Regions from separate parts of the Thiomonas sp. UBA7699 genome, predicted to be linked through region 1. Evidence: riboswitches for the same ligand, from Rfam matches in the RefSeq annotation. Region 1 holds a riboswitch; the other holds the start of a gene.
The links. Region 1 has a riboswitch for S-adenosylhomocysteine ahead of metH (methionine synthase). Riboswitches for the same ligand answer to the same signal wherever they lie in the genome.

Region 1 (5,320 bases):
AGGCCATGCCACACCATCAGCTCGCTGCTGCGGCTCTCGTCGGTATAGAGTGCGATGTCGTCATCATTCACACTATTGGCCGGCCATAACCCGATGACGGCATTGGCGGTGAGCCAGCGGCCTTCGATCAGACGCTTGAGCATGCGCTGCGCGTCGCTGTAGACGCGGCGAGCGGATTCGCCCACGATGTCGTCGGTGAGGATGTCGGGAAACTTGCCCGCCAGATCCCAGGTCTGGAAGAAGGGCGCCCAGTCGATGCAGGCCGCGATCTCGGACAGGTCGTAGTTGCGAAACACCCGCCGCCCGATGAACTTGGGCACCGGCGGCGTGTAGCCCGACCAGTCGATTTTGCTTTTGTTGGCGCGGGCGGCGGCCAGCGGCACCAAGGGCGTCACGCGCTTGTTGGCGTGCAGAATGCGCACCTTTTCGTAGTCGGCCTCGATCTCGGCGATATAGGCCGCTGCCTGATCGGACAGCAGGTTCTGCGCCACGCCCACACTGCGCGAGGCATCGGGCACGTACACCACCGGCCCGTCGTAATGCGGGGAAATTTTTACCGCCGTATGCACCCGGCTGGTGGTGGCGCCGCCGATGAGCAGGGGCATCTTGCGGCTGCGGAAGTAGTCGTCGCGTTGCATCTCGGCGGCCACATGCTGCATTTCTTCGAGGCTCGGGGTGATGAGGCCGGACAGCCCGATGATGTCGGCGCCTTCCTCGCGCGCCTTGGCCAGAATGTCCTTGGCGGGCACCATCACGCCCATGTTCACCACTTCGAAGTTGTTGCACTGGAGCACCACGGTGACGATGTTCTTGCCGATGTCGTGCACGTCGCCCTTCACCGTGGCGATGACGATCTTGCCCTTGGCGCGCACATCGCAACCGGCGGCCTGCATTTCCAGCTTCTCGGCTTCGATATAGGGCAGCAGATGGGCCACGGCTTGCTTCATCACCCGCGCACTCTTGACGACCTGGGGCAGGAACATCTTGCCCGCGCCGAACAAGTCGCCGACCACGTTCATGCCGTCCATCAGCGGGCCTTCGATGACGTGCAGCGGCCGCCCGCCTTCGGCACGGATGGTCTGCCAGACTTCTTCGGTGTCGTCGACGATGAAGTCGGTAATGCCGTGCACCAGCGCGTGGCTCAGACGCTGGCGCACCGGCAGCTCGCGCCAGGCCAGCCGGACGCTATCGTCTTTGGCCGCGCCCTTCACCGCTTCAGCCACTTCGAGCAGGCGCTCGGTGGCGTCGGGGCGGCGGTTGAGCACCACGTCTTCCACGCGCTCGCGCAACTCGGGGTCGAGGTCGTCGTAAACGCCCATTTGCCCGGCGTTGACGATGCCCATGTCCATCCCGGCGGCAATGGCGTGATATAGGAACACGGTGTGGATGGCTTCGCGCACCGGCTCGTTGCCGCGGAAGCTGAAACTCACGTTGGACACGCCGCCCGACACCTTGGCACCGGGCAGGTTCTGCTTGATCCAGCGCGTGGCGTTGATGAAATCGACCGCGTAGTTGTTGTGCTCCTCGATGCCGGTGGCGATGGCGAAAATGTTGGGATCGAAGATGATGTCTTCCGCCGGAAACCCCACCTGATCGACCAACAGGCGATAGGCGCGCTCGCAGATCTGCGTCTTGCGCTCGAAAGTGTCGGCCTGCCCTTGCTCGTCGAACGCCATGACCACGGTGGCCGCGCCATAGCGGCGCAGCAGCCGCGCCTGGCGGATGAACTCGGCCTCGCCTTCCTTCATGGAGATGGAGTTCACCACCGCCTTGCCCTGCACGCAGCGCAGCCCGGCCTCGATCACGCTCCACTTGGAACTGTCGATCATCACCGGCACACGGGCGATGTCGGGCTCGGAGGCCATGAGGTTGAGAAAGCGCACCATCGCCGCCTTGCTGTCGAGCATGGCTTCGTCCATATTGACATCGATGATCTGCGCGCCGTTTTCCACCTGCTGCCGTGCCACGGCCAGCGCCTTGTCGTACTCCCCGGCGAGGATCATGCGGGCGAAGGCTTTGGAACCCGTCACATTGGTGCGCTCGCCGATGTTGACGAACAGCGAGCCGGGGCCGACGATGAGCGGCTCGAGGCCGGAGAGTTGCAGCGGGGGCAGAGCGGGGGCGGTTGCGTCTTGGGACATGGGATCTCGATCAGTTGTCAGCCTTCGTCACCGCGCAGGGGAAGAAGGGATGAGCGCCGTTGAGACCCCAAGCCTGACCCCTGCCGCACACTTCGCGGCAGGCGCTGCAACGCTCCTTGGAGTGAACTATTGTAAATATCAATAGGAATGAGGTGCACCGGGCCTACCATGCATTCGTAACCCCATCCATCGCCATGCCCGATCGCCGACCTTCCCAGCAGTCCGTCCACGCCACCTGGGCGCCGCGCATTGCGCAGTTGCTGCTGCGTCAGCCCGGCCACCGGCTGACCGCGGAAGATGCCGTACTCATCGCCAACCAGATGCAGGTGCGCTGGATGCAGGCGGGCACGCGCTTCATTCAGCAGGATGACGACACGCACGACGGCACCATTCTGATGCTGCTGTATGGCGAGGTGAGTGTGGAGAAAGCGCCGCAGCACCAAGGCGACAGTCTGGTGGTTTCCATCGCCAAGGCCGGGCAGATGTTCGGGGAAATGGGCGTCTTGCTCGATGCGCCGCGCAGCGCGAGTTGCGTGGCCTATTCCGATGTGGCCCTGGCCGAACTCAGCCGCGATGCGCTGGAGCGGCTGCTGGTCGAGCATCCCGCAACGGCGGCGCGACTCGCTCTGGGCATCGCCAGCCGTTTGGCCGAGCATCTGCGCGACACATCGAACAAACTCACTTCGATGTCGCGCCTGGTCAGCGCCATGCACCCGGCCATCCGCGCGCAGATGCTGGGGCCGAAGTCGGGTTTTTCGCCCAGCCAGCTCGACGACCCTGCGGCGCCGGACTGAATCAAAGCCGCCCCACGGCTTCCGCAGCCAGCCAGCTCACCACGCTGGCGAGCAAAAACACCAGGAATCCGATGTTGTTTTCCATCCCCAGGCGTTCGGTGAAAAACCGGCGCAGGCCATAAACGGCAAAGGGATAAATGATGACGGAGACGAAAAATCCGGCCACGGCAAGCGTCCTGAAATCGCGGGGAATTTATTGTGTCGCGTCCGGCGGGCTGAAGGTGTGTGCGGCTGTAAAAGCGCGTTGATAAACGAAAACCGAGGCTGGCGGCGCGTTGCGCCAGGCCAGCCCGGCGCGCCGCACCTGCAGACCGAGTTCTTCGCGCAAGGCGCGTGAAACCGGGCTGGCATGACCGTAGGTGAACTGCACGAAGCAACCGCCGGGCCGGAGTACGGAAAACGCCTCGTTCAGAATGGAGCGTTGTGTGGCGCGCGGCATGGAAAGCAGGCCCAGCCCGCTGATCACCGCATCCGCCGGGCCGCCCAGCAGGTAGCCCGAAGCCTGTGCCGCGGTTCGCAGCGCGCAGGCATCGGCCTGGATCAGCTGCAGATCAGGAAATCGCTGCCGCAGCAGACCGTGCAGCGAGGCGTCGCGCTCGACGACCAGCAGATTGGCGCAGTGCAAACCGTGCTCGATGAGCGCGCGGGTGAAGGCGCCCGTGCCCGCGCCGAGCTCGATCACCCGCTGCTGGGCCGGATCACTTTCGGGCAGCAGCGAAAGCGGCTTGAGCATTTTCTGGCTGAGCTGCCGCCCTGAGGGCAGCACGGCGGCCACACCCATGGGGTCGCGTGCCCAGGCGCGCAGGAAGGTGCGAATTTGCTGCCCGGCGCGCACAGGGCTCACAGGGCTGGGGGGAGTGATACTCATGCGGATGCAGGACAATTCCTGAGAGTGGATCCAAATCGTGCCGTCCAGAACTCCGACGCACGCGGCGCCGAGCAAATAGCCAAGACGAACGAAGGATTTGATGCCGGTTCAGTGCCGGTCTTGGGCTTATCTCCCTGTTGTTTTTATAGTGTGACTGCCGCAACTGAGCGCAACCTTAGCATGAACTCCAACCACGCAGAACCCACCGCCGTGCACGTTTTGAATTGGCAATGGCTGGGCCGACAGGACTATCTGCCGACCTGGCAAGCCATGCGGGCGCTGACCGATGCGCGCGACGCGGCGACGTCCGACCAGCTCTGGGGCGTGGAGCATCCGCCGGTGTTCACGCAGGGCCAGGCCGGTCGGCCCGAGCATCTGCTCGATGCGCACGGCGTTCCCGTGGTGCAGACCGATCGCGGCGGGCAGATCACCTATCACGGCCCCGGTCAGGCGGTGATCTATCTGCTGCTCGACATTCGCCGCCGCCGCTGGATGGTGCGCGAAACCGTGCAGCGCATCGAGGAGGCGGTGATCCGCACCCTGGCGCATTGGAGCATCGAAGGGGTGCGCCACCCCGGTGCGCCGGGCATCTACCTCGCGTCTAGCGAGAAGATCTCGGCCCTCGGGCTCAAGGTGCGCAACGGTTGCACCTATCACGGCGTGGCCATCAATGTTGCGATGGACCTGCAGCCGTTCACCTGGATCAACCCCTGCGGCTACGCCGGGCTGCGCACCCTCGACATGGCCAGTCTGGGCGCGAATGCTGCCGTGGAGCAAGTCGCTGCAACCTTTGCCGAGGAATTCGCCGCGCTCTGGCAGACGCAGGGCGGCGGGCCTACCATGAAGCCTTGAGCGTTTTTCGCCTACCGCGCCCTTTTACATGACCTCGCCGACCCCACCGCTTGCCGACCCCACGATCAAACAGAAAGGGCAGGCCAAGACCGCCCGCATTCCCATCAAAATCGTGCCCGCTGGCGATGCACCGCTGCGCAAGCCCGACTGGATTCGTGTCAAGGCGGCGGCGCCTTCGTCGCAGTTCTACGCCATCAAAGGGTTGTTGCGCGAGCACAAGCTGGTGACCGTGTGCGAAGAGGCCAGTTGTCCCAACATCGGCGAATGTTTCGGCAAGGGCACGGCCACCTTCATGATCATGGGTGACAAATGCACCCGCCGTTGCCCCTTCTGCGACGTCGGCCACGGCCGCCCCGACCCGCTCGACCCTGAAGAGCCCGGCAATCTGGCGCGGGCCATCGCGGCCATGCGGCTGCGCTATGTGGTCATCACCAGCGTGGACCGCGACGATCTGCGCGACGGCGGCGCGCAACACTTCGTCGACTGCATCCAGACGACCCGTGCGCTATCGCCCGCCACGCAGATCGAAGTGCTCGTGCCCGATTTCCGCGGCCGTCTCGACAAGGCACTCGATCTGTTCGCCGCCGGGCTTCCTGATGTGATGAATCACAACCTCGAGACTGTGCCGCGCCTCTACAAACAGGCCCGTCCCGGCGCCGATTACG
Region 2 (5,320 bases), on a different contig from region 1:
ATGTTCCTCGGCCCGCTGGGCGACCGGCATGCGCGGCACCAGGTGATTCTCATCATGGCTGCGCTGCTCGTGCCCGCGCTGATCGGCGCTGCGCTGGCGCCCAGCGTGCTGCTGCTCGCCACCGCCTCGTTCGCCATCGGCATGCTCTCCAGCATTGCGCAGCAGATCATTCCCATGGTGGCGCACCTCGCGCCGCCGCAGGCGCGCGGCAAGGCCATCGGCCTAGTGATGAGCGGTCTGCTCGTGGGTATTCTGGGCGGTCGGGTGCTGGCCGGCGGCATTGCGGCGCTGCTGAACTGGCAGGCGGTGTTCGCCTTCGCCACGCTGGTGAATATTGGGATGTGGATCATGCTTTGGCGCGTACTGCCGCGTCTGCCGGTTGATGCCCACGCCACAGACCAGAGCTATGCTGCCCTGCTCGGCTCCACCCTGAAGCAGTTCGCCCTGCATCGCGATTTGCGCTTTGCCGGCATCACCGGCGGGCTGTTTTTCGCCAGCTTCAGCGTGTTCTGGGTGGGTCTCACGCCGCTGCTGCAGAGCCCGGCCTATGGCTTCGGCCCGGCGGTGGTAGGCGCCTTCGGCATTCTGGGCATCATGGGCGCGACGGTGGCGCCGATCTCCGGTCGCTATTCCGACAAGCCGGGCGGGCCGCGCCGCGTGCTGTTTGTCGCGCTGGCGCTCACCGTGCTGTCGTGGGCCTTGTTCGCGCCGGGCACGCACGGGCTTTGGTGGCTGATCGCCGGGGTGCTGGTGCTCGACGCCGGGGTGCAGGGTTCGCAGATCGCCAACCAGACCCGCATCTATGCCCTGGACGCCGCCGCGCGCAGTCGCATCAACGCCGTGTACATGACGCTGTATTTCATCGGTGGCTCGGTGGGTTCATTCGTCGCCAGCCATGCGTGGACGGCCGGTGGCTGGCCCGCCGTGACGCTGGCGGGCGCAGGCTTCGCACTGGCGGCGTTGCTGCTGCACGCCGCCAGTGGAAGCCGCCAGCGCGGCTTAACCTCAAACGCTTAACGTCCGAGATCGTCGAGCACGGCCAGAGTGGCTTCGGCCTGGTTCAGGGTGTAGAAATGCAGCCCTGGCGCGCCGCTGGCGATGAGTTCTTCGCACAGGCTGCTGACCACCTCGCGGCCGAAGGCGCGGATACTCTCTCGGTCGTCGCCATAGCTTTGCAGGCGCAGTCTGATCCAGCGGGGAATCTCTGCGCCGCAAACTTCAGAGAAGCGCAGCAACTGGCTGGAATTGGTGATGGGCATGATGCCCGGCACCACGGGCACGTCGAGACCGAGCGCGCGCACGTCGTCGACAAAACGGCGGTAGGCCGCAGCGCTGTAGAAGTACTGCGTGATGGCCGAGTTCGCCCCGGCGCGTACCTTGTCGGCGAAATGCTGCAGATCATCGAGCGGGCTTCTGGCCTGCGGATGCATCTCGGGATAGGCAGCCACTTCGATGTGAAACGCGCTGCCCATTTCGTCGCGGATGAACGCCACCAGATCGCGGGCATGGTGGAACTCGCCGCCGATGCCGTAGCCCGAAGGCAGGTCGCCACGCAACGCCACGAGACGCTTGACGCCCGCGGCCTGAAAGTCGCGCAGATGCCCGCGCACCGAATCACGGCTGGCACCGATGCACGACAGATGGGGCGCGGCGTCCACGCCTTCGGCGAGGATGTCGCGCACCGTCTGCAGCGTGCCTTCCTGCGTGGAGCCGCCGGCCCCGAAGGTCACGGAACAGAACTCGGGCTGACGTGCGTACAGACGCTGCCGCACCGCCCGGAGTTTGTCCGCACCCTCGGGCGTCTTGGGCGGGAAGAACTCGAAGCTGAGATTGACCCGAGGAGATACCGATTGTGCGGAAGCCATGCGCATCAGTACCGGTAGTGGACCGGCTTGTACGGACCGTCTTTGGGCACATTGATGTAGGCGGTCTGCTGGTCGCTCAGCGTGGTGAGCTGCACATTGAGGGTGCTGAGCTGCAGACGCGCGACATGCTCGTCGAGGTGCTTGGGCAGGGTGTAGACGCCCACAGGGTATTCGCCGGTCTTGGTGAACAGCTCGATCTGCGCCAGGGTCTGATTGGCGAAGCTGGAGCTCATGACGTAGCTCGGATGGCCGGTGCCGCAGCCCAGATTCACCAGACGGCCCTTGGCCAGCAGGATGATGCGTTTTCCGTCCGGGAAGATGATGTGATCGACCTGCGGCTTGATCTCTTCCCACTGGTACTTCTCGATGCCCGCGACGTCGATCTCGTTGTCGAAGTGACCGATATTGCAGACGATGGCCTGGTTCTTCATGCGGGCCATGTGATCGTGGGTGATGACGTGGTAGTTGCCGGTGGCGGTGACGAAAATGTCGGCGTGCTCGCAGGCATAGTCCATGGTCACCACGCGATAGCCTTCCATCGCGGCCTGCAGGGCGCAGATCGGGTCGATCTCGGTCACCCACACCTGGGCCGACAGCGCGCGCAGCGCCTGTGCCGAGCCTTTGCCCACGTCGCCGTAACCGGCGACCACGGCGATCTTGCCGGCGACCATTACATCGGTGGCGCGCTTGATACCGTCCACCAGACTTTCGCGGCAGCCATAGAGGTTGTCGAACTTGCTCTTGGTCACGCTGTCATTGACGTTGATCGCAGGAAACTTCAGCTCGCCGCGCTGGTGCATCTGATAGAGGCGGTGCACCCCGGTCGTCGTTTCCTCGGTCACACCCTTGATCTGCGCCAGGCGGGTGGAATACCACTTGCCGTCCTTCGACAGCTTGGCCTTGATGGCGGCAAACAGCACGCGCTCTTCTTCGCTGGTGGGATGGTTGAGCACGGCAGCGTCGGTCTCGGCGCGTGCGCCCAGATGCAGCAGCAGGGTGGCATCGCCGCCGTCGTCCAGAATCATGTTGGAGTAGCCGCCATCGGTCCACTCGAAAATGCGGTGGGTGTATTCCCAATAATCTTCGAGCGACTCGCCCTTCACCGCGAATACCGGCGTGCCGTTAGCGGCAATGGCCGCGGCGGCATGGTCTTGCGTGGAGAAAATATTGCACGACGCCCAGCGCACCTGCGCCCCCAGCACCTGCAGGGTTTCGATCAGCACGGCCGTCTGTATGGTCATGTGCAGACTGCCGGTGATGCGCGCGCCGCGCAGCGGCTGGCGGGCGGCATATTCCTCGCGGATGGCCATGAGCGCGGGCATCTCGCTCTCGGCAATGGCAATCTCGCGACGGCCCCAGTCGGCCAGGCCGATGTCGGCAATTACATAATCAGGGGAAATTTTCATATCGACCACAGCGTTCATACAAACTCCGAACAAAGTGGCCGGGAACGGATGCGCACCGCATCCCGCGCCCGGCACGGGTTGGGTGAGCGCCGTTGAAGGAAAGCCGCCAGCAAGGTGTAGCGGCCTGCGATCAAAGACCCGAGCCTGGCGACAGCGGCGAACAACTCGCCCCGTGCGTTGCAACGCTCCTCGGGAAGCCACACATTCTATCGGTTTGCCGCAGGTTTGCCACGCGCACCGCAGGCCGTGAAATGACTGCTCCCACCCGCGCACCGCCTGATTCTGGAGTGGATTACTGCGGCGCCGCGTTGACTTGTCCCGCTCTACACCCGCGACGCCAACGCCAGACGCAGGCCCAAGCCGACGAACACCACGCCCGTCAGCCGCCGCACCCAAAGCGCCAGGCGCTGCATGCGCCCCAGATGGCGCGCCCGCGCCGCCACCCAGGCCACGCCCAGATTGAATAGCGTGCCATTGACGGTGAACACCACGCCGAGCAACAGAAACGCCCAGCCCTGTCCGCGCGTCGAGGTGCCAACGAACTGCGGCAAAAAGGCCAGAAAAAACAGCACGATCTTCGGGTTGAGCACATTGGTCAGCACGCCTTGCCAGAACACCGCCCGCAAGGGTGCGGCAGCCATCGGCGCTGTAACCGCTGGCGCCTGCGTCCTTGCACGCAGCAGACCCACCCCCAGCCACACCAGGTAGGCCGCTCCCATCCACTTGACCACGTTGAACGCCAGATCCGACGCGGCAATCAGCGCCGACAGCCCCACTGCGGCCGCGGTGACATGCACCAGACAACCCGCCCCAACCCCCAGCGCCGCCATCGCCCCGGCCCTCACCCCCTGCCCAGCACTACGCGACACGATGAACAACATATCCGCGCCGGGGGTCATATTGAGCAGCAGGCCCGAGAGCAGGAACAAGGCGAAGTGGTGGATGTCGGGCATGGGCGGCAAGCTCTAGTGGCAAAAGAGCAATAGTTTGGGTTTGGGGTGGGGCGAACCCTGGCTACAACCAGCGAGAGCGCTTGAGCCAGTAGTACAGCCCGCCGCACAAACCCAGTGTGAAGACGAGCAATGCCGGATACGACCAGCGCCAGTCCAACTCGGGCATGTGCCGGAAGTTCATGCCGAACCAGCCGGTGAGCAGCGTGGGCACGGCCAGCAGCGCGGCCCAGCCGGCCAGCCGCTTGACCACCTCGTTTTGCTCCAGCGTCACAAGAGAGACCGAGACGTTCATCGCCGCCGAGAGCATTTCGCGCAGCGCGCCCACCGTGTCGTTGATGCGGTTGGCATGGTCGTTCACGTCGCGGAAGTAAGGCCTCATGGCCTCAGGCATCACGTCGCCCGGCAGGCGCTGAAGCTGCGCCAGCACATCCTGCAAAGGCGCCACCGCCAGTCGCAGGCGCGTGAGTTCGCGCTGCATGGCGTACAGCCGCTTGAGCGTGCCGCGCCGCCATTGGCGCGCGAAGATCTCGCCTTCCAGCTCCTCCAGCTCGGCCCGATAGGCCTCGACGATGGGCAGGTACCCGTCAACGATGGCATCGAGCACCGCGTACAGCGCATACCCCGGCCCCTGCGCGAGCAGCGCGGGCGTCTGCTCGACATTGCGACGCACCGTCGCGTAGCCGGTCGAATCCCCATGCCGGATGGTGAGAATGTAGTTGCGGCCCATGAACACATGCGTCTCGCCGAACCGCACATGCACGCCGCTGCGCGAGGCCGTGCGTGCCACGACAAAAAGCGATTCGCCATAAGCCTCCAACTTGGGGCGCTGGTGCGCCTTGGCGGCGTCTTCCACCGCCAGCGGGTGCAGGCCAAACTCGTGCTGCATCTGCGCCAGCAAGGCCGCATCCGGCTCATACAGCCCCACCCAGACAAACCGGTCGGGCAAGGCGAGCATGTCGCTGATCGCCTCCAGCGCGATATCACCCACCCGCCTCCCGCTGCGGTCATAGGCCACACAGGCGCGAACGGGGTTTTCGACGTTGGGGGTGTCAGAAAGAGGCATGGGATGGTTTCATTCGTTGGCCTAATGGGGCGA

Region 2: it holds a riboswitch for S-adenosylhomocysteine, as region 1 does, so the genes downstream of both, ahcY (adenosylhomocysteinase) here and metH (methionine synthase) in region 1, are expected to answer to the same signal.

What each region holds. Positions count from the first base shown of each region.
Region 1 covers NZ_DLGH01000015.1:71,657-76,976, reverse strand. The annotation lists gene metH (methionine synthase) at 1-2,141, opposite strand, end outside; S-adenosyl-L-homocysteine riboswitch at 2,186-2,265, opposite strand; gene B3H47_RS05855 (Crp/Fnr family transcriptional regulator) at 2,336-2,935, shown strand; gene B3H47_RS05850 (hypothetical protein) at 2,937-3,101, opposite strand; gene B3H47_RS05845 (class I SAM-dependent methyltransferase) at 3,129-3,803, opposite strand; gene lipB (lipoyl(octanoyl) transferase LipB) at 3,984-4,655, shown strand; gene lipA (lipoyl synthase) at 4,684-5,320, shown strand, end outside.
Region 2 covers NZ_DLGH01000005.1:179,251-184,570, forward strand. The annotation lists gene B3H47_RS02520 (MFS transporter) at 1-1,017, shown strand, start outside; gene metF (methylenetetrahydrofolate reductase [NAD(P)H]) at 1,014-1,865, opposite strand; gene ahcY (adenosylhomocysteinase) at 1,871-3,289, opposite strand; S-adenosyl-L-homocysteine riboswitch at 3,349-3,468, opposite strand; gene B3H47_RS02535 (LysE family translocator) at 3,595-4,224, opposite strand; gene corA (magnesium/cobalt transporter CorA) at 4,286-5,287, opposite strand.